Regions from separate parts of the Bacillus sp. NS1 genome, predicted to be linked through region 2. Evidence: riboswitches for the same ligand, from Rfam matches in the RefSeq annotation. Region 2 holds a riboswitch; each other region holds the start of a gene.
The links. Region 2 has a riboswitch for S-adenosylmethionine ahead of metN (methionine ABC transporter ATP-binding protein MetN). Riboswitches for the same ligand answer to the same signal wherever they lie in the genome.
Positions count from the first base shown of each region.

Region 1: linked by a shared signal. The riboswitch ahead of mtnK (S-methyl-5-thioribose kinase) and the one ahead of metN (methionine ABC transporter ATP-binding protein MetN) in region 2 are both predicted to bind S-adenosylmethionine.
Region 3: linked by a shared signal. The riboswitch ahead of metK (methionine adenosyltransferase) and the one ahead of metN (methionine ABC transporter ATP-binding protein MetN) in region 2 are both predicted to bind S-adenosylmethionine.

Region 1 covers NZ_JBZAZF010000002.1:449,703-460,097, reverse strand. Annotated here, with positions in the region: gene mtnE (methionine-glutamine aminotransferase) at 1-312, opposite strand, end outside; gene AC4CV5_RS07895 (carbon-nitrogen family hydrolase) at 407-1,186, shown strand; SAM riboswitch class I at 1,270-1,424, shown strand; gene mtnK (S-methyl-5-thioribose kinase) at 1,529-2,722, shown strand; gene mtnA (S-methyl-5-thioribose-1-phosphate isomerase) at 2,730-3,791, shown strand; gene AC4CV5_RS07880 (hypothetical protein) at 3,824-3,949, opposite strand; gene AC4CV5_RS07875 (methylated-DNA--[protein]-cysteine S-methyltransferase) at 4,039-4,536, opposite strand; gene kinE (sporulation two-component system sensor histidine kinase KinE) at 4,533-6,749, opposite strand; gene AC4CV5_RS07865 (acyltransferase family protein) at 7,001-8,023, shown strand; gene AC4CV5_RS07860 (hypothetical protein) at 8,065-8,235, opposite strand; gene AC4CV5_RS07855 (protein YkzP) at 8,238-8,393, opposite strand; gene AC4CV5_RS07850 (TrkH family potassium uptake protein) at 8,549-9,898, opposite strand; gene htpX (protease HtpX) at 10,073-10,395, opposite strand, start outside.
Region 2 covers NZ_JBZAZF010000001.1:902,445-912,839, reverse strand. Annotated here, with positions in the region: gene sufS (cysteine desulfurase SufS) at 1-76, opposite strand, end outside; gene sufD (Fe-S cluster assembly protein SufD) at 76-1,389, opposite strand; gene sufC (Fe-S cluster assembly ATPase SufC) at 1,407-2,192, opposite strand; gene AC4CV5_RS04565 (YuzK family famiily protein) at 2,386-2,523, opposite strand; gene AC4CV5_RS04560 (carboxymuconolactone decarboxylase family protein) at 2,716-3,093, opposite strand; gene metQ (methionine ABC transporter substrate-binding lipoprotein MetQ) at 3,178-4,002, opposite strand; gene metP (methionine ABC transporter permease MetP) at 4,016-4,684, opposite strand; gene metN (methionine ABC transporter ATP-binding protein MetN) at 4,677-5,702, opposite strand; SAM riboswitch class I at 5,810-5,916, opposite strand; gene AC4CV5_RS04540 (SCP2 sterol-binding domain-containing protein) at 6,031-6,375, opposite strand; gene AC4CV5_RS04535 (thioredoxin family protein) at 6,481-6,801, opposite strand; gene AC4CV5_RS04530 (toprim domain-containing protein) at 6,803-7,165, opposite strand; gene AC4CV5_RS04525 (YusG family protein) at 7,243-7,479, opposite strand; gene gcvH (glycine cleavage system protein GcvH) at 7,535-7,918, opposite strand; gene AC4CV5_RS04515 (arsenate reductase family protein) at 7,985-8,341, opposite strand; gene fadE (acyl-CoA dehydrogenase FadE) at 8,450-10,234, opposite strand; gene AC4CV5_RS04505 (acetyl-CoA C-acetyltransferase) at 10,249-10,395, opposite strand, start outside.
Region 3 covers NZ_JBZAZF010000003.1:39,995-50,389, reverse strand. Annotated here, with positions in the region: gene tbcS (tetraprenyl-beta-curcumene synthase) at 1-458, opposite strand, end outside; gene ytpA (phospholipase YtpA) at 479-1,258, opposite strand; gene AC4CV5_RS10705 (gamma carbonic anhydrase) at 1,307-1,822, shown strand; gene alaP (alanine permease AlaP) at 2,079-3,470, opposite strand; gene asnB (asparagine synthase (glutamine-hydrolyzing)) at 3,606-5,504, opposite strand; gene metK (methionine adenosyltransferase) at 5,653-6,855, opposite strand; SAM riboswitch class I at 7,023-7,160, opposite strand; gene pckA (phosphoenolpyruvate carboxykinase (ATP)) at 7,358-8,941, shown strand; gene AC4CV5_RS10680 (DUF2584 domain-containing protein) at 8,980-9,222, opposite strand; gene AC4CV5_RS10675 (alpha/beta hydrolase family protein) at 9,274-10,047, opposite strand; gene AC4CV5_RS10670 (ABC transporter substrate-binding protein) at 10,198-10,395, shown strand, end outside.

The sequences.
Region 1 (10,395 bases), on a different contig from region 2:
TTTCCCGCCGAATAATATAGCGACTTCAGTTTCCGGGTCAAGATCAATGCCGTATTCTCTTTTATAAAATGCTGCTGCGGCTGATTTTAGACTGTACGAGCCGCGAAAAGACGAGTATTTATGATTTTCAGGATCCGCAACGGCTCGTTTCATTTCCTCGACGATATGTTCCGGAGTCGGCTGATCCGGATTTCCCTGTCCGAGGTTGATGACGTCATGCCCTTCTGCGAGCTTTTGGTTCACTTTCTGCACCAGAGAAGCGAAGAATTGTTTAGGCAATTCCTTCAATACATGAGACTGTTCAAATTTCATCTATTCTCACCTTCTAAAAAAATCTTGAAATGATAGTCCATCATCATATATGGTTAAATGAAAAAAGTAAAGAAAAATTTGGAGTGATAAAAAGATGAAATGGACGATATCTTGTCTTCAATTTGATATTTCATATGGTAAACGTTCGGAAAATATCAAAAAGGCTGAATTTTTGATCGAAAAAGAAAGCAAGCATGCTGATGTTCTTGTTCTTCCTGAATTATGGACGACCGGATATGACCTGGCCAACCTTGATGAGCTCGCTGATGAAGACGGGCGTTTTGCTCAGAGCTGGCTGAAGAAAACAGCAAAAAAACATGGCGTTCATATTGTCGCCGGATCGGTCGCTGTCAGAAATGATTCTGATGTTTATAATACAATGTACATCGCGGATAAGGAAGGACAAATCGTTAAAGAGTACAGAAAAGCCCACCTTTTTCAGCTGATGGATGAGCATGTGTATTTATCAGCCGGTTCCGAAGACGGATACTTTGAGCTTGATGGCGTCAAAAGCTCAGGACTGATCTGTTACGATATCCGTTTTCCGGAGTGGATCAGAAAACATACAACAAAAGGTGCCAACGTGCTGTTTATTTCTGCAGAATGGCCGCTTCCCCGCCTTGATCATTGGAAAAGCCTGCTAATTGCCCGGGCCATTGAAAATCAATGCTTTGTCGCTGCATGCAATTGTACCGGTTCAAATCCAGATAATGAATTTGCCGGGCATAGCCTGATTATTGATCCATGGGGGCGTGTACTTGCTGAAGGCGGACGGGAAGAAGGCATTGTCCGAGCTGAAATCGACCTTCAGGAAAGCGTTAAGGTGCGAGAAAGCATTCCTGTTTTCGATGATATCAGAAAAGATTTATATTAAAAAATTTATTGACAACTTAACAAAACACCTGTTACTATGTTCATCAACTGATAAATTAGAATTGTTTAACAAATGAATATATTCTCTTATCGAGAGTTGGGCGAGGGATTTGGCCTTTTGACCCCAACAGCAACCGACCGTAATTCCATTGTGAAATGGGGCGCATCTTTTTCGCGCCGAGACACTCGTCTCTAAGGCACGGTGCTAATTCCATCAGATCTGATCTGAGAGATAAGAGAGGCGGACATACATGTTAAGCCTCTTTCTCTCTGAGAAGGAGGCTTTTTTACGGCCAATCAGCTGCAAACATATCAAGAGATTACATAATTGGAGGTTATGACAATGGCAGTCACAAAAACACCTTTATACGAAACGTTAAATGAAAGCTCCGCTGTGGCACTTGCGGTAAAGCTTGGCTTATTTCCAAGCAAAAGCACACTGACATGCCAGGAAATCGGCGACGGCAACTTAAATTACGTTTTTCATATTTATGATCAAGAACATGACAGAGCTTTGATCATTAAACAGGCGGTTCCTTATGCAAAAGTCGTCGGAGAAAGCTGGCCGCTGACAATCGATCGCGCAAGAATCGAAAGCAGCGCTCTCATCCGGCAGGGTGAGCATGTCCCTCATCTGGTTCCAAGAGTGTTTTATTCTGATACAGAAATGGCGGTTACCGTCATGGAGGACCTCTCTCATCTGAAAATCGCAAGAAAAGGACTCATTGAGGGTGAACATTATCCGCATCTGTCACAGCACATCGGTGAGTTTTTAGGAAAGACCCTTTTTTATTCATCTGATTACGCGCTTGAACCTAAGGTGAAAAAACAGCTTGTTAAACAGTTTACAAACCCGGAGCTGTGCGACATAACGGAAAGACTTGTCTTTACAGATCCTTTCTTTGACCATGACACAAATGATTTTGAAGAAGAGCTTCGTCCTTTTGTCGAGAAGCTTTGGAATAATGACAACGTTAAAATCGAAGCCGCTAAGCTGAAAAAGTCATTTTTAACATCGGCAGAAACGCTGATTCATGGTGATTTGCATACAGGGAGCATTTTTGCAAGCGAACATGAAACAAAGGTGATTGATCCTGAATTTGCTTTTTACGGACCGATCGGCTTTGATGTAGGCCAATTTATCGCCAACTTATTTTTGAACGCACTCGGCCGTGACGGTGATGACAGAGAGCCGTTATACCAGCATGTCAAGCAGGTCTGGGAAACATTTCAAGAGACATTCACTGAAGCCTGGGAAAAGGACAGTCTTGATGTTTACGCCAAAATCGACGGTTATCTTACTGATACGCTCAGTCATATTTTTGAAGAGACGATCGGATTTGCGGGCTGCGAGCTCATACGCCGCACGATCGGCCTTGCCCATGTGGCTGATCTGGATACGATCGTGCCGTTTGATAAACGAATCATCAGAAAACGGCTGGCGCTCGAAACCGGCACAGCCTTTATTGAAAAACGTTCGGACTTCAAAACGATAACGGATGTTATTGAATTATTTAAGTTACTTGTAAAGGAATGATCCATTCATGACCCATTCATTTGCTGTTCCTCGTTCTGTTGAATGGAAAGAAACAGCTATTACCATTTTAAATCAGCAAAAGCTTCCTGACGTGACCGAGTATGTGGAGCTGACGACGAAAGAGGATGTATTTGACGCGATTGTCACGCTCAAGGTAAGAGGCGCCCCGGCCATCGGCATTACGGCTGCCTTCGGACTTGCGCTTGCTGCAAAAGACATAGAAACAGATGATGTCACGGAATTCCGCAGCAGACTGGAAGATATCAAACAATATTTAAACAGCTCACGGCCTACCGCCATTAATTTATCTTGGGCACTTCAGAGACTGAGTCATTCGATCGAAAACGCTATTTCAGTAAATGAAGCAAAAACAAACCTTGTCCATGAAGCGATTCAGATTCAGGTCGAGGATGAGGAAACGTGCCGGATGATCGGTCAAAACGCCCTGCAGCTTTTCAAAAAAGGCGACCGGATTATGACGATCTGCAATGCCGGCTCTATCGCGACAAGCCGCTATGGAACGGCCCTCGCTCCATTTTACTTGGCCAAACAAAAGGATTTGGGACTGCATATTTATGCCTGTGAAACAAGGCCTGTCCTTCAAGGTTCGCGCCTGACTGCGTGGGAGCTGATGCAGGGAGGCATTGATGTCACTCTGATCACAGACAGCATGGCTGCCCATACGATGAGGGAAAAACAAATTTCTGCTGTCATCGTTGGAGCTGATCGAATTGCAAAGAACGGTGATACGGCAAATAAAATCGGAACATACGGTCTCGCGATTTTAGCAAATGCCTTTGATATTCCGTTTTTTGTCGCGGCACCTTTATCTACATTTGATCCAAAAGTGAAGTGCGGCGCTGATATCCCGATAGAGGAACGGGATCCTGAGGAAGTAAGGCAGATTTCCGGAGTCCGGACCGCTCCATCCGATGTGCCTGTCTTTAATCCCGCTTTTGACATTACACCCCATGATCTCATTTCAGGAATCATCACAGAAAAAGGGATTATGACCGGTAACTATGAAGAAGAAATTGAACAGCTGTTTAGAGGCGAAAAGGTTCATTAAAAACCGCTGGACTTTGCTCATGACGGGCCGAGTCAGCGGTTTTTTTGTTTGTTTTTATTGATATTGATGATTTCATCTTTTTGAGCGCTTGATAAGATATGCAGTTTCACAAACAGTTTGGCAAAAACGGCAATTTTCTCAGAGCGGCTCGGCTTCAATTGCTTTGTCCTCCTTTTTCATCAGACCAACTTTTTTCACTTAATAAAATGATATGTCGGCCGTAAAAAAAGGGAACGTGCCATATGTTTTATTTTTCTTTATAGGAGATTTGCTCGATGTTCAGCAAAAATGCTTTGATATCGGTTTTGCTCCCGGCGTATCCTGTTAACGCACTGTTTTTGCCGATCACTCTGTGGCACGGGACAAAAATCGGCAGGTCGTTTCGTTTATTAGCCTGTCCGACTGCGCGCACCGCTTTCGGACTGCCGACCGCAGCGGCGATGTCAGCATAGCTTCGGGATTCTCCGTATGGTATCATCGCGAGCGCCTCCCACACTTTTTGCTGAAAAGGAGTGCCCTTTTGGCTCAGCGGCAGTGAGAAGGTCTTTCTTTCGCCGGCGAAATATTCATGAAGCTGTTTTTTCGCTTCTGCCAGATAAGGTGTTTCCTTGTGCTCTGTATGCTGAACGGTTTCTTTCCAATCCATCCAATCTTCCTGACTGAGAAATAGTCGGGTGATTTGGCCATCTTCTTCGGCAATTATGAGTTCCCCGAGCGGTGTTTCGGCTGTCGCGTAGTAGTTCATTCATCAATCCTTCTTTCTTCAGCATTCTGTCTGACGGGAAGTGTAAGGTGGAAAACGGTGCCCTTCCCTTCTTCACTTTCTACCAGAATTTCGCCTTGATGTTCTTCAATAATTTTATAGCTTACCATAAGCCCAAGTCCAGTTCCCCGTTCCTTCGTCGTATAAAACGGTTCACCAAGGCGCTTTAATTTATCTTCTGTCATTCCGATTCCCTCGTCTTTTAAGGAGATGAGAACATGATCTTGATCCAATGTCCTTATCGTCACAAAAATGTTTCCGCCGTCAGGCATCACTTCGATGGCGTTTTTTAATATATTGATAAATACCTGTTTCAGCTGATTCGGCTCACAGTAGATCGGGGGAATGTCGTCCATTAAATCAAGATGCATTTGTACATTGCTTAGATTGGCTTGTGCGTTCAGAAGGTCTATAGTGTCTCTCATAATTTGGGTAACATGTTTTTCTTCATACATAATGGCCTGGGGCTTGGCTAAAATCAAGAATTCGGTGATGATGGATTCGATGCGCTTTAGTTCTGAGGTGATCACGTTGAAGTAAAGGGCGTAGTCTCCCTCCACACTTCCCTTCAGGAGCTGAATGAAGCCTTTAAGAGCTGTCATCGGATTTCTGATTTCATGAGCGATGCCGGCAGCAAGTTCGCCGACAACATGAAGGGTATCTGACTTGCGCAGGCGTTCCTCCAGTTCTTTTCGCTCTGTTACGTCTTTAAAGATAGCCAGGTTCATATTTTGAATAATATTTCGTTTAAATGAGAATTCAAGTTTTCTGTTGTCACTGCTGCTCAGCAAAAATGGAATTTCGTTGTCCATTTCATCAAAATTAATCTGTCTTGCCGGTGATGCAAGATTTTCTATTTCATACGATGAAATAATATCTAACAAGCTATGCTGTTTAATCTCTTCATGTGACAGGCCTAAAATATGGCTTGCTAACGGGTTGGCGTCGATGATCCTATATTGATTGTCGAACAATACATTGCCGTCCATTGAGCCATTGAACACTTTTCTGAATTTCAGCTCACTTTCCCGCAGCTCCTTTTCCATCCGCTTTCTGTCGCTGACGTTTCTTAAAATCGTCAAGTGCTGATTCTCTAGTATTGTCCGCTTTGAGGTAAATTCAAGTTCTTTGAACTGCCCGTTCCCCATTTGAAACAGCAGCTCTTCTCTGATCTCTCCGTACTTTGCGTATTTCCTTTTCGTTATGCTATATTTCTGCTGTGAGTCAACGAGAAAATCACACAGCCTTCGTTTCAACAGCAGATTCATCGGCAGCTCAAAGATTTTACAGGCTGATTGATTCGCCTTCACGATTCTTCCGTCATTCGACCAGATGATGATGGCGTCCATCGCATTTTCAAATATTTCTCTAAAGCGCTCCTCACTTTTAAAGAGCTGCAGCTCCATAGACCGCTTCTCTGTGATATCCCTCATAATGGACATATAAAACCCGCTGATGATGTTTGATGTAATCGTGAATTCAAATAGCTTTTGAACACCTGAACGAAGCTTGACGGGCAGCTCCCCCTTCGCTTTTCCCTTGCGGTTGAGCGCCTTCCATATATTGTCGAAGTCTTTTCGTGAGCCGCTGTCTATGAACTCATACAACGATAAATGAGACAGCTCATTTTGATTGATTTCAAAGCTTTTGCAGAAGGACAAATTGGCATCAATAAAACCGCCATCTTTATCAAAAAGGACGATTCCGTCAACAGCTCTGTCAAACAAGTCCTTAAAAAGCTGTTCATTCATAGAGAATTCCCGCTCCAGAATCTTCTTTGAAGATATGTCCCTCATGACAACAAAAAAGAAATCCTCGCCTATCCCTCTTTTGGCCAGAAACTCTATGTATTTTGTCGCCCCGCCATCAAGCTTGATCGGGACCTCCTTCCACAGGAAACCTTTTTTAAAAAACTTTTTTACGGCATGATTCAGTTCATCCTTTGGGATTGAAAACAAAAAATCCAAAACAGAACGCTTTTTCAAATCTTCCGAATCAACCTGAAGCATCCTCTCTGTTGCTTCATTCGCCTGAACGATTCGCATTTCATTATCACATATAAAAATAGCATCGAGCGTATTGTTAACAATCACTTGATGCTGATTCAATTCCTTTTTCAGCCGGGCATTTTCTTCTTTGAGACGCTTCAGTTCTTCCCGCAGCTCCGAATTTGTCTGGACACCAAGAGTTTCCATGCGTGTACACTCCTTCTTCAAAACCTATCCCTCAATATTTCTACAAAATGCGGGAACTTCCTTCATTTGCCCTATAAATTTCAGAAAATTTCAGCGCGATTACATAACGAAGACATTTTCTACGATCCTTACCGCCACTTTACATCGTCCTAACAATCAGCCGTTTTTTCAATCCTTTTTCATCTTTTATTTTAAAATATATACCAGCAGGGAATAATCTCTTAGTGACTGATTAAAGAGAAGGTGATGCTATGAGTAAATCGCGAGACAGTTATTTCGATAATGCAAAATTCTTATTGATATTCCTTGTTGTATTCGGTCATATTCTTCGTTCCTTTATTAATGATAACAACTTTATGCTCTACCTCTACAAGTTCATTTACACATTTCACATGCCTGCCTTTATTCTCGTATCCGGTTATTTTGCAAAAGGCTTTAAACGCTCGGGATATGTGAAAAAGCTGGCGGTCAAGCTTATTATTCCGTATTTGATTTTCCAAATCATCTATTCCGTCTTTTATTACATTATGCAAGACGAAAGCATGGCAAATGTGAATCCGATTGATCCGCAATGGTCATTATGGTTTCTCGTAAGCTTATTTTTTTGGAACCTACTGCTTTATCCTTTTTCAAAGCTATCAAAGCTGTGGGCGCTGTTTGTAAGCTGCGGAATTGCCGTACTGATCGGCTATTTAGACTTTGTCAGCAGCACGCTGAGCCTGTCGCGGACATTTGTATTCTTACCAATGTTCCTTGTCGGGTTTTATTTAAATAAACATCATTTTGATTTATTGAGATCAAAACGAGGCAAACAAATCGCGCTCGGGGTGCTTGCCGCCGTATTCGTCATCTGCTGGGGAATCGACTTTGACTATTCTTTTCTGTTCGGCTCAAAACCGTATTCTTCATTTGGAGACGTTACCTTGGCGAGCGGACTTTCCCGAATCGGCTGGTATGTACTCGCCTTTGCGGCAACCTTCAGCTTTTTAGCGCTCGTTCCGCAAAAACGGTTTTTCTTTACGAAATGGGGAACCCGGACATTTTATGTGTATTTGCTTCATGGGTTTATTATTAAAACGCTGAGACAGGTCGGGCTTGAGGATTCGCTTACTGACTATCAGAGCTTAGCAATTCTCTTACTTTTAACAGCAACCCTGACATCAGTACTCTCCAGCAATTTTGTTAAGACAGTTGCTCAGCCCTTCATTGAGCTGAGAATGACCAGCCTATTGCAATTTGTCAGAGGAACGGGCAAAAATGCTTATTTAAAATAGAAAAGACCTCTTAAGCGGGACCCCGCCTAAGAGGTCTTTTTTTATTTTTGTTTTTTCTTTTTTTTCTTTTCAGGCTTTGTGGCTTCTAGCGTCTCGATGATCTTGCCGGCATTGTAATCTCCAAGTTCACTTGAAAATTCTTCCTCCAGCACTTTCTTATTCATAGGCTTTTTATGATTTTGCATATCTCTGCTATGACGATTTTTCTTCAAAATCACATGCCTCCTTGCTGACCCTGTTTGGAATTGCGGTTTGCTCCCCTAAAATTCGGGTCGTCATGATACTGTGTCTTATAAGAATTTGGGTCCATGCTCTCAGTAGGTGTATTGTTATTTTTAATGGCTTCATTCACTTCAGCTTTTCGCTTCATACGAATCCTCCTCGCCAATTTTTCAGACATTTTATTTCGCTTAAAGATGCAGGGCGTTAAACTGCACCTGTTGATGTTAGGTTCTCCAACTGAAATGTTGCCACACATCTTTTTTTTGGCAATCAAAAAACACCGCAAAACATGCGGTGTTTTTTCTATCCGATAATCACTCTTTCCTTCGGATAATGATAATTCGCTTCAATTTCTTTTCTTCCAATCAGATACAGGAAGGTCAGGATACCGATTCGCCCGATAAACATGACAATCATAATGACGCATTTTCCAACGTTGCTTAAATCAGCGGTAATTCCCAGTGACAGACCGGTTGTACCGAACGCTGAGCACACTTCAAACAACAGCTCCAGCAGAGAATGCTTTTCTGTAATCGTAAGAATGAGTGTCGAGCCAAAAACGAGCAGAATCGCCATCATTGTGACAACAAGCGACTTCATGAGATCAGCGTGATGCAGCTCCCTTTTGAATACCTTGACTGACTTATTGCCGCGGGCAAAATGAAACAGCGCAAGAAGGTTCAGGGCGAAAGTCGTTGTCCGTATGCCTCCCCCTACTGAACTTGGCGACGCTCCGATAAACATCAGCGCACTCATAAAAAGCAGAGTGGGGTCAGTCAGCTGGCTTATATCAATCGTGGCAAGCCCCCCGCTCCTTGTTGTGGTTGATTGGAATAGAGAAAGGAATAAAATATCATGCCACGATTTACCTGCAAATAAATGATTTGCTTCAAGCACATAGATCCCTATAGAGCCAAACAAAACAAGTAAGCCAAACATAATGGTTGTAATTTTTGTAAATAAACTAAACGGATATCTTCGGTTTTTAGAAAACAAAAAATCTTTCACTTCCACTAAAACAGGAAAACCGATGGCTCCGAAAACAATCAATAACAGTGTAATAAATTGCACAAAATAATCATGCCGAAATGGAACCAGAGAGCTTCCTGTTATATCAAAACCGGCATTTGTGGTTGCACTGACACTCGCAAAAAAACCATGTAAGTAAGCCTCTTGAATGGAATCGTAGTAGGTTAAAAAATAAGTCCCAAGAATCATGCCGCCAAAGAACTCAATCCATAATATGAGAAAGAGAATCTGTTTCATGAGATTCACGATCCCAGAAAATTGTGATTGATTTTGATCGATCATCATTAATTTCCGTTCTTTTAAACCTATTCTTTTGCCCATTAGGAGCCAAACTGAAGTGCCTAATGTCATAATGCCAATTCCGCCAAACTGCAGAACAAACGCGAGAATAACAATTCCTGTTGTATTAAATGTCTCAGCAGTATTTACAACAGAAAGCCCAGTCACACTAACGGCACTGACTGCTGTAAACAGGGCATCGATAAAAGACCATTCTGCTCCTTGTTTATGGGCCACAGGAAGACTTAATAAAATAACTGCCACCGTCACCGCAAGAAAATAATATACAGCAATCAGCTGGGCCGGCGACAATGCCTGTATCAATTTTCCAAACTTTAATTTCATGTAAAATCCTTCTGCCTCTCTTTTTAAGTACGGTAATTATTCTAAAGATATTGGACCCATTTTAAAAGGCTTTTACGAAACATTTTCTTAACTTGCTTATTTTTTTATTATTTTAGTCAAAGGATACAATAAAAAACCTCTGAGGGATTCTCTCAGAGGAACAATGTGTTTGTATTATTTAGCTTCTAACCGTCTGATTCGCTCATCTAAGTCAGGGTGAGTAGAGAAAAGCGAAGAGCGCTTCTTGCCATTAATCTTTAATGTTTGAACAGCTGTCTGATCGTCTTCCATAATGCGGGAAGAATAGCTCTTAAGCGTCCGAAGGGCATGAATCATCTTATCCTTGCCGGCAAGATCCGCCCCTCCCCTGTCAGCATGGAATTCGCGATGGCGTGAGTACGCAAACACGACCAGGCTGCCAAGAATGGAAAAGACAATTTGAAAGACAATCATTGCAATAAAATGAACGATCGGCGCAAGGTCTTCCTTGACGAAGC
Region 2 (10,395 bases):
CGAGATAAACGAGATCATGTCCGTTCACTTGCTGATGAAGGATCGGGAACTGTTCACGAATATCCGTGATATTCATTACTTCACTTTCCTTTCGATAACAGAAACTAATTGTTTCTTAACGCCTTCAATCGGAAGTTCGTTTACTACCGGTGCAAGGAATCCGTAGATGACTAAGCGTTCTGCTTCTTCTTTCGCAATTCCGCGGCTCATCAGGTAGTAAAGCTGAATAGGGTCCACACGGCCGACAGATGCCGCATGTCCTGCAGTTACATCGTCTTCGTCAATTAAAAGAATAGGGTTTGCGTCGCCGCGTGCTTTTTCACTGAGCATCAGCACACGTGATTCTTGCTCCGCATTCGCTTTAGAAGCGCCATGTTCGATTTTGCCGATTCCATTAAAGATAGAAGAAGCGGAATCCTTCATCACACCGTGCTTCAAGATATAACCTTCTGAAGCTTTACCGAAATGGATGATTTGTGTTGTAAAGTTCTCTGTTTGCTCTCCTCTTCCGACAACAACCGTTTTCGTATCGCCGTATGTGCCGTCACCGTAAAGGTTTGTTGTGTTTTCGGAAATCGTGTCGCCGTCGTTCATCAGGCCCAGAGCCCACTCAATTTTGCTGTCGCGTCCGCGAGCAGCACCGCGGCGGTTAACATATGTTGTCACACCGCTAGACAGATTATCCACCGCACCGTATGTCACGCTGGCATTATCACCTGTGATGACCTCACTGATAATATTGAAGACAGCGTCTTTCGGGTTTACAGTACTGATGTAGTTTTCAACATACGTTACAGAACTGTGGTCTTCAGCCACAATCAGCACGTGGTTGAAGAGAGCCGTATCATTGCTTTCGTGGACATAAACAGCCTGAACCGGCGTCTCCACCTGAACATTTTTCGGAACATAAAGGAATGCTCCTCCGTTAACAAGAGCTGCGTGAAGAGCAGTTAATTTATGCTCATCAACCTTCACGCCGTCCTTCATAAAGTATTTCTCCACCAAGTCGCTGTGCTCGCGTGCAGCAGTCAGAATATCAGTGAAGATGACGCCTTTATCTTTCAATTCTTGAGAAAGAGATAGGTATGCCGGCGTCTGGTCACGCTGTACATATAATGTTTTATCTTCGTTTTCAACATCGATCAGCGCTTTTACTTCATCAGTTAAATCTTCTAATGAAGAAAGCGGTTCAGTATCTACTGTATGCTTCGCGAAACTCGTGAAGTTCCAGTTTGTGATTTTTGTTTTGTCAGGCTTCGGCATCGGCAGATCCTCAGCTTGTTCAAGAGCCTGTAAGCGCAGGTCTTTCAGCCAGGCAGGTTCTTGATGCTTCTCGGAAAAGCTTTTGAGATACTCCTGATCTACGGATAGTTTTGTACCTAGTGTCATGTTAATCCCCCTAACGCTTACGCTTCTTGGTCTACAGTTTCGTCTTCAATGCCAAGTTCTTGTTTGATCCAGTCATAACCTTCTGCTTCAAGACGCTGTGCAAGCTCTGCACCGCCGGATTTTACAACGCGGCCTTGCATCATAACGTGAACAACATCTGGAGTGATGTAGTTTAACAGGCGCTGATAGTGAGTGATCATCAGGCAGCCGAAGTTTTCGCTGCGCATTTTGTTGATCCCTTTAGATACAACTTTCAGTGCATCAATATCAAGACCTGAGTCGATTTCATCAAGGATGGCGATTTTCGGTTCAATCATCATTAATTGAAGGATTTCGTTGCGTTTTTTCTCCCCGCCTGAGAAGCCTTCGTTAAGGTAGCGCTGAGCCATTTCAGGGTCCATTTCAAGGAACTCCATGTTTTCGTCCATTTTGCGGATGAATTTCATAAGAGAAATTTCATCGCCTTCTTCCCTGCGCGCGTTGATTGCTGAACGAAGGAAGTCGGCGTTTGTCACACCGCTGATTTCACTTGGGTACTGCATCGCAAGGAATAAACCTGCCTGCGCACGCTCGTCCACTTCCATCTCCAGTACATCTTTGCCGTCAAGCGTGATGCTGCCTTTTGTTACTTCATATTTAGGATGCCCCATAATAGCAGCTGATAAAGTGGATTTACCAGTTCCGTTCGGTCCCATTACAGCGTGGAACTCTCCGCCTTTTATTTCAAGGTTTACACCCTTTAAGATCTCTTTCCCTTCGATTTCAACGTGAAGATCTTTGATCGTTAATGTTGAAGCAGCCATATCTATACCTCCAAAAATATATAATCATTATTCTCATTTTATTCTCATTCTAATTTTATAACAAATGAAAAGTAAATACAACTTTTTATCATGCCTTGCACATTCCTCAAGTTTAACAAAGATCAGCACTTTATTAAAGCGATTGAAAAAGAAAAAGAGTGGATTCCCACCCTTTTTTAAAAGATTGATTTTCTCAATAAGCTCCCGCAGAAATCCGCTTGCTCTTTTCATAATCAAGCTCTCTCTGCCGCTCTACTTTCATTCTTGTTTCCAGCCGGCGTCCGTACTCCTCGTATCCAATTCCGTGAGACAGCTGCATCGCTTTTTCCATTTCAGACGTATAATCGAGGTTCAGTCTATCCTGGCTGTTGCAAATAATGAATCAATCCCTTCATATATTTGCTTCTATTGTATCAGCCTTGCGATGGATGCCGCAAAAAGGATATGGCTTGAAATAACGGCAGATGAGACGAAAGCATCCTTTTAGATCAAATGAGAATTGTTTTTCGGAATATTCCTTCTCTTAATGCGTGGTGTTTCCAAATTCCTCGATGCACTGCTGGACAACTGTCACGCCTTGGCTGAGAGCCGCGCCGCCTCCAAATGCCGCTGCCACACTGACTGCTTCGAGAATGTTTTCTTCTGTCGCTCCCTCATCAAGACAGCCTTTTGTGTGATAGATCATGCAATATTCATCCTGTGCATTGATGGCGATTCCGAGGGCGATCAGCTGTTTTTCTCTTTCAGTCAGAGAATTGCCGGCAAAGCATTGTTCAGTAAACTCGTTAAACTTTCTTCCCATCAGCGGCATCTTTTGTTCAAATGTGCCTAAACCTAATTTATACTGTTTTAGCGCGTCCTGCATGCTTCCTCTGTCTTGATTCAAAGAAGATCCCTCCATCTGTTTAACATTCCTTTTTATTATGAACAGCTTTTATGAAAATACCCGAAAAAAACCCCGGATTTCTCATCCGGGGTTTCAGTCTTATTCAGATACAGGAAGCACAGCTCCGTCGTATTTTTTCTCGATGAAGTCTTTGATCTCTTTAGAATGAAGAACTTCCATCAGCGCTTTGATTTTTGCTGAATCTTCTTCGCCTTTTCTTACTGCAATGATGTTAGCGTATGGGTTGTTTTTCGTTGATTCTACTTCAATCGCGTCTTTTTTAGGATTTAATTTATTTTGGATCGCATAGTTTACATTGATGAAGACCGCGTCTCCTTCTTTGTTATCATATGCTTTTGCCGTTAATTCAGGCGCTACTTTTTTGAATTCAAGGTTTTTCGGGTTTTTCTTAATGTCCTTCAATGTTGCGTCAACTGTTTCCACTTTAGAATCAAGTGTGATTAATCCTGCGTTTTCAAGCATTGCAAGCATACGGCCTTGTTCAGCGACATTGTTTGTCAGGATAATTGTCGCACCGTTTGGAAGGTCTTTCAGCGATTTGTATTTTTTAGAGTAAATACCGAATGGCTCTAAGTGAACAGCTCCGGCATTCACAAGCTTGTAATCTGTGTTTTCTTTCATTTCTTGCTCAAGGTAAGGAATGTGCTGGAAGTAGTTCGCATCCACTTCTTTATCAGCTAAAGCTTTGTTGTACATCTTGTAATCACTAAGCACTTTCACTTTCAGCGTGTAGCCTTTTTCTTTCAATAATGGTTCAGCTTCTTTTAAAATTTCCGCATGCGGTGTTTTTGTCGCTGCAATCACAATTTCTTTCTTGCCGGATTCAGCGCCGTTATTTGATCCGCAGGCAGCCATAACCCCTGCAAATACAAGCAGTAATGCACCCAAAAATAGCTTTTTCAATGTAAATCCTCCCTTATCGTTTATCTATAATATTTGTTATTAAATCACCGATGATTTGAATAATAAAGACGATGATTAAAATAAATACAGTTGCAACGAAGGTAACATCAGCATTATTAGACTGATATCCTTCTACGTACGCAAGGTTTCCAAGGCCGCCTGAACCGATGGCTCCGGCAATTGCCGTTGAGCCGATCAAAGCAATGGCTGTAACCGTGATGCCAGAAATAAGGGCCGGCATAGACTCCGGAAGCAGCACTTTGAAAATAATCGTAGACGTTTTGGCGCCCATTGATTTAGCGGCTTCAATAACACCTTTGTCAACCTCGCGCAATGCGATTTCAGCAAGGCGCGCGTAAAACGGTGCCGAGCCGATCACCAGCGCCGGCAATGCGGCGTTTGGCCCTAAGATCGTGCCGACTAAGAACTTCGTAAACCCTAAGAGTAAAATAATTAAAATAAGGAACGGAATTGATCTGAATATGTTGACAACGGCTGCAATCACAGAGTTGACCGCTTTATTCTGCCAAAGGCTCCCTTTGCTTGTCAGGAAAAGCAGCAAGCCGAGGATCACCCCGATGACAAAAGCAAACAGTAAAGAGATCAGCGTCATATAAAGTGTTTCATATGTCGCATTCCATAACTCAGTTAAATCAACGTTCGGGAAGTATTTTTCAAACATTCGTGATCACCTCTGCTTTCACCTGTTTGTCATTAATGAACCGGATCACGTTTTGCACTTCTTCTTCGGCTCCATCAATATGGATGAACAGTGAACCGTAAGCTCCATCCTTAGTCTGCGAGATTTTCCCTTGCAGAATATTGACGCTGACATTGAAGTTTCTGATCATTTCTGTAATCAGAGGCTGCTCAGCTGAATCACCGACAAATGTGAGCTGAACCATTTTTCCTGATCCTGTTTCATCAAGAAGGTGCTGAAGCGTTTCTTTCGTTTCTTCCGGCTCTGTCACCTGCTGAACAAATCGTTTTGTCATGTCTTCCTTCGGATTTTTGAAGACATCGAGAACTTCGCCTTCTTCCACAACCTTTCCGTTTTCCATAACAGCGACTCTGTTGCAGATTTTGCGGATGACATGCATTTCGTGCGTGATCAGCACAATCGTCAAACCGAGTCTTTCATTAATATCGGACAATAGATCCAAAATTGAATCTGTTGTTTGCGGATCTAATGCTGATGTCGCTTCATCACAAAGGAGAACCTTCGGATTGTTTGCAAGCGCTCTGGCGATTCCAACACGCTGCTTTTGCCCGCCGCTCAGCTGAGACGGATAAGATTTTTCTTTTCCTTCTAATCCGACCAGTTTAATCAGTTCATCGGCGCGCTTGATCCGTTCACTCTTTTTCACCCCGGCAATTTCTAAAGGAAACATGATATTGTCTCTAACGGTGCGCGACCAAAGCAAATTGAAATGCTGGAAAATCATGCTGATTTCATGGCGTGCATTTCTTAAGGCGCGTCCGTTTACTTCATTAATCTTGGTTCCCGCCACTTCCACGGTTCCTGAGGTTGGTTTCTCAAGGCCGTTCAGCAGACGGATTAAGGAACTTTTACCAGCTCCGCTATATCCTATAATTCCAAAAATCTCACCTTTTTTGATGGAAAGCGAGACATTTTGGACAGCATTGACATCTCCGTGTTTCGACTTATAAACTTTTGAAACATCTTGAAGATTGATCAAAGCAATCACCTGCCTTAACACTATTCTAAGAAATCTTCCGGGTTTTTTCTGCAAAAGAAAAGCCTTTCTGCACACTTGAGCAGAAAGGCTTATATAAAATGGCCTTTCTCTCATCTTTCAAAGCTGAACGCTTCGTGTGAATTGGCACCATTTCAACAGCGTTGATGGTTGCCGGGCTTCATAGGGCACTTCCCTCCACCTCTCTTGATAAGAGAAATATATAGTCTTTTTCGTCCGGAAATTCTTAATGTAGAATAGCATGGCGAATGATTAAATGTCAATAAAATAAATGATGTCAACTTTTACTATTATAATAATTTCCTATTTTTTAATTCTTTAAAATTCTCTGAAAAAACCCATTCGTCAGCCAGAGTATAGCTTCTAGTTTTAACAGGGCTCTGAATGACCCCTTCACTTTCAGGCTTCCGCTCTGAATCAGGTGCTGAAGGGAAATATCTCCGTGCAATAAATGAATGATTTCTGTTTGGTTTCCGTAAAAGGTCAGGTTGGACGTTTGGGGCGGAGAAATTTTCTTCATTTCTCCCTGTTCGTTTATTGAGACGGTTAAGGCTTCTGTTTCTCCTTGGAAGGTAATGAGCAATGTTGAAGCGTTCAAAAGGGGTTTTAAAAACAGATGCTGATACTCATCTTCTAAAACTTCCGCTTTCTCCATATGTACAACCTCCTATTTGTTGGTCATACATACACTTCTCTTTTTGGCGCAAGAACCCCTTTATAAAACGAACGACAATTTCATTGGAATGTGCCGAGAAATATGTCATAAATGGGATGCGGAAGATGATTTTTGTTTGATCAGCTCATATAAATAAGAAACCGAATGAAACGCATATCCTCTTTCGACCACTTTTCCGCCTTTAAACAGCAGAAAACAAGGGACGCTTTCAATTTGATACGCTTTTGCGAATGTCGGAGAGTAATTGACATTGTTTTTATAGAAGGCGACATCAGGCAGCATTTCTTTCACCACTGTCAGCATTTTGCTTGCAAGCTGGCAGGTGCCGCAAAACGGAGTATATAAGTAAAGGAGATACACATCATCTGCAATGTGCTCAAGTTCATGTTCTTGGAGTTCTTTCATGCTATACACCTCGGGATTTTCTTTCAAGAAAAATAGTATGGACATTCAAATTCGCGCGCAGCAATACAGAGGCGACATGGTGCCTGGGCGCAGCCGCCACTTCCTTATAGGCTCTGTCGATATGTAGATGGCAGGCTTCGTTAAATTCTCTTTTCAGCTGTTTTCTTAATTTCTCGCCTGATTCATCAGCATCAACTAATATATAGACGTCTTTATCGTAAAGCTCGTCAGCCAATTCCTCAAGCTTCAGCTGGCTGATTGTTCCGTTTGTGCAGATAATGCGCACTGGTTCATTCAGGACGCTTTCGATTTTCTCTTTATCTGTTTTCCCTTCAACAATCATAACCTTTTCCAGCTCATCCATCTTCATCTTCTTCACCTGCCGCGTCATATTTGAAACGTTCAGATTGTAAAAGAAGGCAGTGAAATTCACCGCCAACATTAACACCAGCCGTTTTCGTAGTCACAATCCACATATTTTTCGTCGTTTCCTGAGACCACATCAGCTGTCTTATAAAATTTCTCATTTTCAAAGGAATAACCGGACTTAAGCTCATATTCATTCATGCTTGTCATTTGGCCAATCATCTCATTTTCATGATATAACGAGAGCCGGCCATTTTGAAAGCGGCCTGTCACATCATTGGTGACATCGAGCTTATGTTTGCTGAAAGCCATATTGGACACCTCCCATAACGTTAGCGTGTCCAATTGCCTTTACAGCTATCCTGTTTTAGTCTTCTTGTGTCATCTCTTCATATTGCTCTGCTGTCATCAGTTTTTCAATTTCAGAAGCGTCAGACGGCTTAACGACGATCATCCATGCTTTTTCGTACGGAGATTCGTTAACGAATTCCGGACTGTCATCAAGATCTTCGTTTACTTCCACAACAGTTCCGTTAATCGGTGCATAAAGCTCAGATACCGTTTTAACGGATTCAACGCTGCCGAACGGCTCGTCCGCTTTGATTTCAGCGCCGACTTCAGGAAGCTCGACAAACACGATGTCGCCTAGCTCGGACTGGGCAAAATGCGTAATTCCGATTCTGGCTTTTTCTCCTTCAACTTTTACCCACTCGTGTTCTCCTGAGTAACGCAAATCTTTAGGTATGCTCAATTGAATCCCTCCATTTTTTACAGCACTACAATAAGAAGATACCACACTTTTCAAAAAAAATTTACATTAAGCCCAGTTTTCTTCAAATTGGTCTTCTTTAAAACCGACTGTCACTTTTTCGCCGTCTGTTGTAAGCGGCCGTTTAATCAGCATTCCGTCTGAAGCCAGCAGTTCAAGCTGTTCGTCCTCCGACATGTGATACAGCTTTTCCTTGAGATTCAGCTCGCGGTATTTCATGCCGCTCGTGTTGAAAAATTTCTTGAGATCCAGCCCGCTTTTTTCATAAATTGCTTTTAGTTCTTCTTTGCTTGGTGGCTGCTCTGCAATATGTATTTCGTTTATTTCTTTCCCATGCTCTTCAAGCCATTTCTTTGCTTTGCGGCACGTTCCGCATTTAGGGTACCAGTAAAAAGTTAACGACATCTTCTTCCCCCTCAATAAAATAATCGAGGTTATTTTAACACAGTTTGTTTTAAAAACCTAAAACAGTGCTTCTTAAAAAAGCTCCGCGCATGCGGAGCTCTTGGCCAATCAGACAATATATTTTTCAGCCTCGAAAACACCCGCTGCTGCTTCGCGTTTTTTCTGAATGACGTTTTTAGGAGTTACGCGCGTCAGCTTGCGCAAAGCGGAAAGCATCATGCGGAGTGAATCTCCTTCTTCCATTGCGATAAGAGATTCCTTCGCGTGCGCTTCAATTTCGTTAAAGGCTTCCTGAACGAAAATTTCAGTATACAGCACCTTTTGCACCGCTTTTTCTGCGCCTTGTGCGGCAATGGCTTTTTCCGTTCTGAGCACGGCTGACTCCATTGCGTACACATTGCTGACAATATCCGCGACGTTGACGAGAATTTCTTGTTCGCGATCGATGGCTTTTCCGTATTTTTGTGCAGCGAGACCGGCAGCGAACAGCGCGATTTTTTTGGCTTGCTTAACGATATATTTCTCCTGCTCTAAAACGCCGCTGCCAGGCTCTTCAGGCATAAGCATCATGAGTTCTTCCTGCAGCGACTGCGCTTTCTCAAATAGAGGCAGTTCGCCTTTGAGCGCTTTTTTCAGGAAAGTGCTTGGCACGATTAACCGGTTGATTTCGTTTGTGCCTTCAAAAATTCGATTGATCCTCGAATCCCTGTAGGCTCTTTCTACTTCGTACTCCTGCATAAAACCGTAGCCTCCATGAATCTGCACGCCTTCATCTACGATATAATCAAGTGTTTCAGAGCCAAATACTTTATTAAGAGAGCATTCGATGGCATATTCGGCAATTGATTTGGCAATTTGCCGGCCGTCCTTGAGATCTTCGGCCGTAAACTGACTCATATTGTCTTCGAACAGCCCCACGGTTCTGTAGACAGAGCTTTCCATTGCGTACAGCCTTGATGCCATTGTCGCCATTTTTTCCTGTGTCAATGAAAAGCTCGCAATTGGCGTTTTAAATTGGCGCCTCTGATTTGCGTATGCTGCAGACAGCTCGATTACCCGCTTAGATGCACCGATTGTGCCAACCGCCAGCTTGTAGCGGCCGATGTTTAAAATATTAAAGGCGATGAGATGCCCTTTGCCGATTTCTCCAAGCAGATTTTCTTTTGGCACTTCAGCCTGATCTAAAATGAGCGTTCTTGTCGATGATCCTTTGATCCCCATTTTCTTTTCTTCCGGGCCCGTGGATACTCCCGGGAAATCTTTTTCTACAATAAAGGCCGAGAACTTTTCGCCGTCCACCTTAGCGTAAACGACAAATACATCAGCAAAGGCAGAGTTAGTAATCCACTGTTTTTCCCCGGTTAACACGTAATGGGTTCCCGCTTCATTCAGTACGGCTGTCGTTTTTGCTCCAAGCGCATCAGATCCAGAGCCCGGCTCAGTCAGTGCATAAGCCGCGATCTTTTCGCCCGAAGCGAGCCCAGGCAAATATGTTTTCTTTTGTTCTTCTGTTCCGAAAAAGACAATCGGCAAGGATCCGATGCCGACATGCGCGCCATAAGAAAGCGAAAAGCTTCCCGCACGCGAAAATTTTTCAGTGATGAGAGCCGAGCTGATTTTATCAAGACCGAGCCCTCCGTATTCCTCAGGCACATCAGCGCCAAGCAGCCCAAGTTCGCCCGCTTTCTTCAACAGCCTGACGGAATGCTCGAATTGATGGTTTTCGATGTCATCTATATGAGGGAGAACATCTTGCTCGATGTAGTCCTCTGTTGTTTTCGCAATCATTTTATGCTCGTCAGTGAAATCTTCCGGTGTATACATTTGATCGTATGTGACATCCTCGATTAAGAAACCGCCGCCTTTTTGTACTTCAGCCGCTTTTTTTGCCATTTCTTTTTCCCCCTTTAGCATAATTCAAATACACCGGCCGCTCCCATCCCGCCGCCGATACACATTGTGACGACTCCAAATTGCTCGTTTCTCCGTTTCATTTCATGAATCAATGAGAGTGTAAGCTTTGTACCCGTACAGCCAAGCGGGTGTCCGAGTGC
Region 3 (10,395 bases), on a different contig from region 2:
TCGTAGTGGTCAATTGAACCAAGAACACGCTGGCACGTTTTGACCAACTCATGCAAATACCCGCTGTCATCCTGTTCTTCTCTGAATTGATAATAATTTTGCGGTTCCGCCCCGACTGTCAGTGCGTCCTGCATTGAGGCGTGGAGCATCCGAAAATCTTGCGGGTCAAGTGAGGTGCTGCGGTCGCACAGATTGTCCAGATAATCACTGATCGTTTGATACGCGATGATAAACTCGACGCATTTCTGCTTTTGATTGCCTGACAACAAGGCCAGTATGCCGCCGCCTTCACAGTGGAATGTTTTGTCTCGTATACTTGCGGTTGCCTGTGCTTTTAATTCACTGTTATGAATTGATTCTGATTTTTGCTTCCATATGTCCAGCTCTTGATGAACGAGCGGAAAAATATCTCGATATACTTTTGCCATTAATCCAAAAGGATGTTCCGGTACTGTCAACACATGCACCCCCAATTAGTTCAAATATATTGATCAGTAAACGCTCTTGCTACTTTAAAGACATCTTCTCTTTCGGGTTCATTAAATATTTCATGATAAAGCCCTTCCCACTCTCTGTACGCTTTATTGTGGGAAGCTACACCATTAAACCACTTAGTGACCATCGTTTTGTCAACAAGCTTATCGTCACCGGCCTGCATCACAAAGAGCGGCACTCTCAAAAACGCATCTGTCGGCACCATCGCTGACTCAATTGTTTTTAACAGTTCTCTGTACCATCTGACAGATACTTTCCTGACATATAACGAGTCATTTTGGTCGGCCTCGATGACGTCTTCATTGCGCGTCGCCATATCAATTGATAATCCCGAATCAACCTTAAGCGACGGAGCGATGACATTCAGGCCTCGTGATGCAAGATCAAGCGCTTTATTCACTTTAATTTGCAGTCCCAGACACGGTGATGATAAAATAATTCCCGTAATACGGGGATTTCTTTGCTGTTTAAACCATTCAATCGCAACCAGGCCGCCCATGCTGTGACCGAGAAGAAAAACCGGCAGCTCAAAGGTTCGTGCTTTATCTATCCAAGTATCTACTTCATCAATGTATTCTTGAAATGAGCGAATATGACCTCTGGCCCTTGTGGTTGTCCCCTGACCCGGCAAGTCGCCCATGACAACGTGATAACCCGAAGATCTCCACATTTCAATCAGCCATTTATATCGTCCGTGATATTCACTTGCCCCGTGGATCATCACAATCACGGCAACAGGTCTGTCTGCTTTCCAGGTCCACATGCTCTTCACCTCATACGAAATTTAAATAGAGAAAGAAGGATGAATACTATGATCTACCCTTATAAGGAACACATGCCAGATATCCACCCAACAGCCTTTGTAGCTGATAATGCAACTATTACCGGTGATGTCGTTATCGGAGAACAGTCTAGCATTTGGTTTTCTGTTGTCATAAGGGGAGATGTCGCGCCGACTAGAATCGGAAACAGAGTCAATATTCAAGATCTAAGCTGCCTCCATCAAAGCCCGAACCGGACGCTTCTCATTGAAGATGACGCCACGATAGGCCATCAGGTTACACTTCATAGTGCTGTTATCCGCAAGAACGCCTTAATCGGCATGGGCTCAATCATCTTAGACGGAGCCGAGATTGGCGAAGGTGCCTTTATTGGCGCCGGCAGTCTTGTCCCGCCGGGAAAAATCATTCCGCCTGGCCATCTCGCTTTTGGCCGTCCTGCAAAAGTCATCCGCCCTTTGACCGAAGAAGACCGACAAGATATGCAAAGAATACGGTCGGAATATGTAGCAAAGGGCCAATATTATAAATCACTTCAAAAAACATAAGACCTGCTTCGTCTTACTTTACCATTTTTCAAATTATGTTTGAAAGCAATAACCTTTGTTTACCCGGACGTAATGACAGTTCGGGTTTTGGTTTCTCCATAAAACGTTCACATGGCATCAAACGTATGACTTTTATCTTATCATAAAACTTGATCCGCAACTGTAAGCTGCCTCTGCAAAAAACATATTCCTATTCTTTCCTTTTCTCTAGTTTCTATGACAACACACAAAAAGAGCTCGCTGGGAGCTCTTTTTGTTAGCTGATATTTCGTTCGCTGGCAGCAGCCGCATTTTTCTTATGAAAACCTTTTCCATAATACACGGCAAGCAAGATAAGAAACCAAATCGGTCCGATAATCACGGCTACTCTTGTATCGGGACTGTAAGCCATAAGAATAACGACAAATGCTAAAAATGCCAATGATACATAAGACGTAAACGGAAAGAAAGGCATTTTGTATTTTAAGTGTTTCTTTTCTTCCGGCCGCAAGCTTTTCCGGTATCTAATTTGAGAAAGCAAAATGATCGCCCACGTCCAAATCGCTCCGAATGTCGCAATACTTGTGACCCAAGTAAACACCTTTGCAGGTACAACATAGTTTAACAGCACTCCGACTAATAAAGCACCCGCTGAAGCCAGAACAGCTTTCCCCGGAATACCGCCTTTCGTCAGCTGCCCGTATGCTTGCGGCGCCTCACCCTGCTCCGCTAAATTAAACAGCATCCGCCCTGTGCTGAAAATGCCGCTGTTGCATGAAGACAGCGCGGCCGTTAAAACGACAAAGTTAATAATGCCTGCTGCCGATGGAATGCCCACCTTTTCAAATGTGAGGACAAATGGACTTCCTTGTGAGCCAATTTCCTGCCATGGGTAAATAGACATAATGACAAATAAAGCGCCTACATAAAAAATCAAAATACGCCAAAATACCGTATCAATTGCTTTGGCTAACGATTTTTGCGGGTTTTTCACCTCGCCAGCTGTCACCCCGATCATTTCAATCCCTAAATAGGCGAACATCACCATTTGAAGTGACAATAAGACCCCTTTTATTCCATGTGGAAAAAATCCTCCGTTGTTCCACAAGTTGCTGATTCCGGTTGCAATGCCTCCATTGCCGACCCCTGCGATGATCATCAATAAACCGACAGCAATCATAGATAAGATCGCGACAATTTTAATCAAAGCGAACCAAAATTCCAGCTCTCCGTAGGCTTTGACAGCCAAGAAATTAACACCCGTCATAATGACCAGCGCCGATAATGCCCAAATCCAGTTTGGCACGTCCGGAAACCAGTACCCCATATAAATCCCGACAGCAGTGATTTCAGCCATACAGGTTACAACCCATAAAAACCAGTAGTTCCATCCTGTTAAATAGCCTGCAAGCGGTCCCAAATAATCACGGGCATAGCGGCTGAAAGAGCCAGCGACCGGTTTTTGAATGGCCATTTCTCCAAGCGCTCTCATAATAAAAAACATGACCATGCCACTTATGGCATACGCTCCCAAAATACCCGGACCTGCTAATTGAATAGCTGATGCGGAGCCAAGGAACAATCCCACCCCTATGGCAGCTCCTAAAGACATTAAAGAAATATGCCTTTCTTCGAGTCCGCGGTGCAGCTCTTGTTTTTGTTTTTGCATGCTTTCTTCTCCCCTAGAAAAAAATATCAATAAATCATTTTTCTGAATTTTCCGTGTGGATTGGGTAAATCAATGTGATGGAGAAATAAAAGGATAATAACAAGGCTTTCGACGAATCGAAAGCCTTGTTGTCTGTTACACAAAGATGACTTCTTTAGGCTGATGGCTCAACTCTTCAGGCATATACCGTTTTTCGATATTGATGCTGTGCCAGATCATAAAGATCAGTACAGTCCAGATTTTACGGCTATTATCAGCCTTGTCCGCACAATGATCTTCAAGAAGCTGAAGGACATAATCCTTGTGGATATAAGCATCCGTTTGGCTTTCCTGGATAATGTTCCGCACCCATTCGTTCATTTCGTTTTTCAGCCAATGACGGATCGGTACAGGGAAACCAAGTTTTTTGCGGTTTAATACGTGCTCAGGCACAATTCCTTCAGCCGCTTTACGAAGAAGATACTTCGTCGTGCCGTTCTTCGTTTTCAGCTCATCAGGAATTTTTGAAGCGACGTCAAATACGACTTTATCCAAGAACGGCACACGCAGTTCCAAAGAATTGGCCATCGTCATTTTATCTGCTTTTAATAAAATATCCCCGCGCATCCAAGTGTGGATATCGACATATTGCATTTTGTTAATATCGCTGTATGAACTGCTTTCTGTAAAGTAAGTCTTTGTCACATCACGATATGAAAGGTTCGGATTATAATGCTTCAGCAGCTGCTTTTTAACAGATTCTTCAAAGATTTTCGCGTTACCGATATAACGATCTTGGAGCGGAGTACAGCCGCGCTCAAGCAGGCTCTTTCCTCTCATACCTTCAGGCATAACAGCCGCAACGTGCAGAAGCATCTTTTTCAGGCCTGACGGAATGCGTTCAAACGGTTTAAGCGAAAGCGGCTCACGGTAAATGTTATATCCGCCGAAGAGCTCATCCGCACCTTCACCTGATAAAGCAACCGTTACATGTTTTTTCGCTTCTTTTGCAACAAAGTACAACGGAATCGCTGCCGGATCAGCAAGCGGGTCATCAAAATGCCATACAATCTTCGGAAGCTCGTTCATGTATTCTTCAGGCGAAATGACTTTGCTGATATTTTCAATGCCAAGTGCCGCTGCAGTTTCTTTCGCTACATCGACTTCACTGAAGCCCTGCTGTTCAAATCCGACAGAGAATGTTTTTAAGCTTGGATGAAATTCCTTCGCAACGGATACAATAAAAGAAGAATCAATTCCGCCAGATAGGAATGAACCGACAGGAACGTCACTTCTCATATGAACGTTTACAGAGTCATAGATCGCGTCTCTGACTTCTTTTACAAGCTTATCTTCTTCAGTCTGAACTGGCTTAAAGTTCGCTTTAAAATACGTTTTGAATGTGATATCGCCATCCGGGCGGATTGTGAACTGTGAACCCGGCTCTACTTTTTTCACATTATCATCGAGCGTGCTTGGTTCAGGAACGAATTGGAAAGACATGTACTGCTGCAATGCTTCTTTATCTATTTCAATATCATTCTGAGCAACCATTAAACTTTTTCTCTCTGAGGCAAAATAAACCTGATCATTGATCGTTGTGTAGTACAACGGTTTAATACCGAATGGATCTCTTGCTCCATAAAGCACATGATCGTTTTTATTCCAAATCAGAAAGGCAAACATACCGCGCAGTTTGGACGCAGCTTCTTCTTTATAGTGACGGTAAGTCGCAAGAAGAACCTCTGTGTCCGAATCCGTGTTGAATGTATACCCCTTTGCTTCAAGTTCTTCTCTCAATTCAATATAGTTATAGATTTCTCCGTTAAAGATAATCCAATATGTTTCATCTTCATATGATAAAGGCTGTCCGCCATTTTCTACATCAATAATGCTGAGCCGTCTGAAACCGAATCCAACGTGCTCATCATGGAAATATCCATCACTGTCAGGACCGCGGTGAACGATCATTTGGTTCATTTGTTTGATTAGTTCTTCTTGATCAGCGGTTTGAGCTAACGGATGCTTGTTAAAAACCCCGACAAATCCACACATAGTATTGCCTCCATAATTAAAATTGTCATCATTGAACCCCTATTTATAGACGCTGTGAATAGTATTTGGTTTCACGGTTATGTAAAAAAATAAACATGAATACAACGTAAAAAAGGGAAAGCCGCTTAACCAGTAAGCGGCTATAAAATTATTCTCCTAACGCTTCTTCACGCAGCTTCTCTGCTTTGTCTGTACGCTCCCACGGAAGATCAACATCGTGGCGTCCAAAGTGGCCGTACGCAGCAGTTTGTTTATAAATCGGACGGCGTAAATCAAGCATTTTGATAATGCCGGCAGGTCGTAAATCAAAGTTATTGCGAACAACTTCAATCAATTTTTCCTCAGAAGCTTTTCCGGAACCGAATGTGTTGATTGAGATTGACACAGGCTGTGCAACACCGATCGCGTAAGCAAGCTGTACTTCGCAAGAATCAGCAAGCTCAGCCGCAACGATGTTTTTCGCAACGTATCTCGCTGCATAAGCCGCAGAACGGTCTACCTTCGTTGCATCCTTACCTGAGAACGCGCCTCCGCCGTGGCGTGCATAGCCGCCGTACGTATCAACAATGATTTTGCGTCCTGTAAGTCCCGCATCCCCTTGAGGGCCTCCGATAACGAAACGTCCTGTAGGGTTGATGAAATATTTTGTTTCTTCATCAATCAGCTCTTCAGGAACAACCGGATTGATAACATGTTCTTTAATGTTGCGCTGGATTTGCTCAAGCGTAATTTCAGGGTGATGCTGAGTTGAAATAACAATCGCGTCAATGCGGACAGGTTTGTTATTTTCATCGTACTCAACTGTTACCTGTGTTTTGCCGTCAGGACGAAGGTACGGAAGAATATCTTCTTTACGGACTTCACTCAGGCGGCGGGCCAATTTATGAGCAAGTGAAATTGGAAGAGGCATAAGCTCTTTTGTTTCGTTGCACGCGTAACCGAACATTAAACCTTGGTCACCCGCACCGATCGCTTCAATTTCTTCATCGCTCATTGTGCCTTCACGGGCTTCAAGCGCCTGGTCTACACCCATTGCGATATCAGCAGACTGCTCGTCAATTGATGTTAAAACTGCACAAGTTTCCGCATCAAATCCGTATTTCGCACGTGTGTATCCGATTTCTTTAATGGTTTGACGAACCGTTTTCGGAATGTCAACATACGTAGATGTTGTGATCTCTCCGCTGACAAGAACCAAACCAGTTGTCACAGACGTTTCACAAGCAACACGCGCGTTAGGGTCTTTCTTTAAAATTTCATCTAAAATGCTGTCAGAAATCTGGTCACAGATTTTATCCGGATGCCCCTCCGTAACAGATTCTGATGTAAATAAACGACGATTTTTACTCATGATTTGCTTCCTCCTGCACAAGGCCTCCCGAAAGACCTTGTATATATGATACGGAACTCGCTCCCTCTTATACAATGTAACGTTATATTAGAGAATGTTAATTGGCATATTTATGAAATAAAAAAACCTTTTCCATCGAGGAAAGGGTTTGGTCTTTGTGCCTTTCACTCTTATCGCTCAAGGAATCATACAACCTTGCAACAGGTTAGCACCTTGGTTGTCTCACACAGTTGAACATAATAATAACAGAGAAACCGGTTGCTGGGCTTCATAGGGCCTGTCCCTCCGCCAGCTCGGGATAAGAGTATCCGCTCAATGAAATATCTTATCGTAAAAGGGTTTGCAATGTCAATATGATTCAGAAGAAATAGGCACCTATATTGAGAGAAAACATTGGAAAACGCACACACAAAAAACGTTAAATAGTATAGACTATTTGAAAATATATGTTATACTAATTCACAATTAGCAAAACACAAAAAACGATAAAGGAAGGTTTCATATGAACTCAGTTGATTTAACCGCTGATCTACAAGCCTTATTAACAAGCCCAAATGTGCGTCATAATTTATCAGCAGCACAGCTTACAGAAAAAGTACTATCCCGGAACGAAGGCATTTTAACTTCCACAGGCGCTGTTCGGGCGACAACAGGCGCTTATACAGGACGCTCGCCTAAAGACAAATTTATCGTGAAGGAAGAAAGCACGAAAAATAAGATCGATTGGGGTACGGTGAATCAGCCAATTTCAGAAGAAGCATTTGAGCGGCTGTACACGAAAGTTGTCAGCTATCTGAAACAGCGAGATGAGCTGTTTGTATTCGAAGGATTTGCCGGAGCAGATGAAAAATACAGGCTGCCCATCACCGTCGTAAATGAGTTCGCATGGCACAATTTATTCGCCAGACAGCTGTTTATCCGACCGGAGGGCAATGATAAGAAAACAGTTGAACAACCGTTTACCATTCTTTCTGCTCCGCATTTCAAAGCGGATCCAAAAACAGACGGCACACATTCTGAAACCTTTATTATTGTCTCTTTTGAAAAGCGGACGATTTTAATCGGCGGAACAGAGTATGCTGGAGAAATGAAGAAATCGATTTTCTCCATTATGAATTTCCTGCTCCCTGAAAGAGATATTCTATCCATGCACTGCTCTGCCAATGTCGGTGAAAAAGGCGATGTCGCCCTTTTCTTCGGATTGTCCGGAACAGGCAAGACCACCCTTTCAGCCGATGCTGACCGCAAACTGATCGGTGATGATGAACACGGCTGGTCTGACACAGGCGTCTTTAATATTGAAGGCGGATGCTACGCCAAGTGCATTCATTTAAGCGAAGAAAAGGAGCCTCAGATCTTTAACGCGATCCGCTTCGGGTCTGTTCTTGAAAATGTTGTTGTTGATGATGATACACGCGAAGCCAATTATGATGATTCCTTCTATACCGAAAACACGCGGGCGGCTTACCCGATTCATATGATTGACAACATCGTGACACCAAGCATGGCAGGCCACCCTTCAGCAATTGTATTTTTGACGGCTGATGCATTCGGAGTCCTGCCGCCGATCAGCAAACTGACGAAGGAACAGGCGATGTACCATTTCTTAAGCGGTTATACGAGCAAACTTGCTGGAACCGAACGCGGTGTGACGTCTCCTGAGACGACGTTTTCCACATGCTTCGGCTCACCATTCCTGCCGCTTCCTGCTCACGTCTATGCTGAAATGCTCGGCAAAAAGATCGATGAACACGGCGCAGACGTTTACTTGGTCAATACCGGCTGGACCGGCGGCGGCTACGGCACAGGCGAACGCATGAAGCTTTCTTACACAAGGGCGATGGTCAAAGCAGCGATTGAAGGCAAATTAGAGGATGCAGAAATGATGACTGACGATATTTTCGGCCTGCACATTCCGGTTCAAGTTCCTGGCGTTCCTGATCATATCCTTCAGCCGGAAAACACATGGAACAACAAGGAAGAATACAGAGAAAAGGCTGTCTACCTCGCGAATGAATTCAAAGAGAACTTTAAAAAGTTCGCACATACAGATGCGATTGCACAGGCAGGCGGCCCTCTCGTTTAAAAAGCAAAAGCCAAGAGCAATTACGCTCTTGGCTTGTTTTAATTCACAGAATGCAGAGAAGTCAGCTTGTATGTAATGATGGTCCGGCCGTCTTCCCATTGAAGCTTCTGCACTTCAGCTGTTCCCGACTTTTCGCCGAACTTTGTTTTGCGCACATCCATCGGAATCTCCATCGGATACACACGGTATCCGTCTTTCTCTAACGTGAATATATTTTCATCTATGCGAACTTCTTTTCCTTTTGTCACAATCAATGTATTAAATTCAACAGGCATTCCCAAAGTGAAATCCCCTTTCGTTCTCTTTTTTCTTTATCATACCATATTTCACCGTCAGCGGTTCTTCATCCATTGCGTGAGCTGCCGAACGATACGCCGGTTTTCTTTTGGCGGGAAATAATGTGTGAATTTGCTGTAGTACCACGTCTCCACCGGCTTATGCAGCTGTTTTAGCTTCTCTTCAAATAAATAGGAATGCTGAATCGAAACGTTTTGGTCTTTTTCTCCATGAATTAATAGCACGGGTGCCTGAATTTTGTTTACTTGGTCAAACGGTGTTCTCCATTTGTATTCCTCAGGCACCTTTTTCGGTGTTCCGCCGATGACTCTTTTCATCATTCGCCGTAAATCCTGCCGCTCCTCATATGTAAGGATCATATCACTGACGCCTCCCCAGGAAACGAATGAAGCCGCATGCCGGCCCATTTCAATCGCAGTGAGCATTCCCATAATTCCACCGCGGGAAAAACCGAAGATATGGATTCTGTCCTTCTTAACATTTGGATGCTGCTGAAGTAGATGAAAAGCGGAAAAAGCATCTTCCCTGTCTTCTCCGGCAAAATCCTCGTTGCCCTCTCCCCCTTGATTTCCTCTGTAAAAGGGAGCAAACACAATAAACCCTTGGGATGCAAACTGGATAATCCGGCCTGGCCGAACCATGCCCACGCTCTTAATCCCGCCGCGCAAATATAAAAATCCGTCATATTGTCCCGGTGCCGCCGGCTCAGCCAGAAGCCCCTTTACCCGTAAGCCATTTGAAAGATAGCAGATCGTAAACAGACGCACATGCTGGCTCGGCGACGGAAATCTTCTTTTCTCAACAATCAAGGCAGCCGCCTCCTTTTTTCTATATGCTTTCCTTACTCCAAAATTACATCCTGAGAACCTGATTAGGCATTCACACATTTTTATACCCATCATACGATATGTAAAGCAAAAAAGGATATTAACTTGATGCTAAATAAGGAGGTTGTCTATGTGAATAAATGGTTAAGGCTGGGCTGCGCCTGTGTTGGCAGTATATTTCTGATGGTCGCCCTGGCGGCTTGCAGCCAGGAAGAAACGCTCACCAAAGTCAAAGTAGCCGAAGTGACCCATTCGATTTTTTACGCGCCTTTATATGTTGCTGAGTCAAAAGGATTTTTCAAGGAAGAAGGGCTTGATGTCAATGTAAAT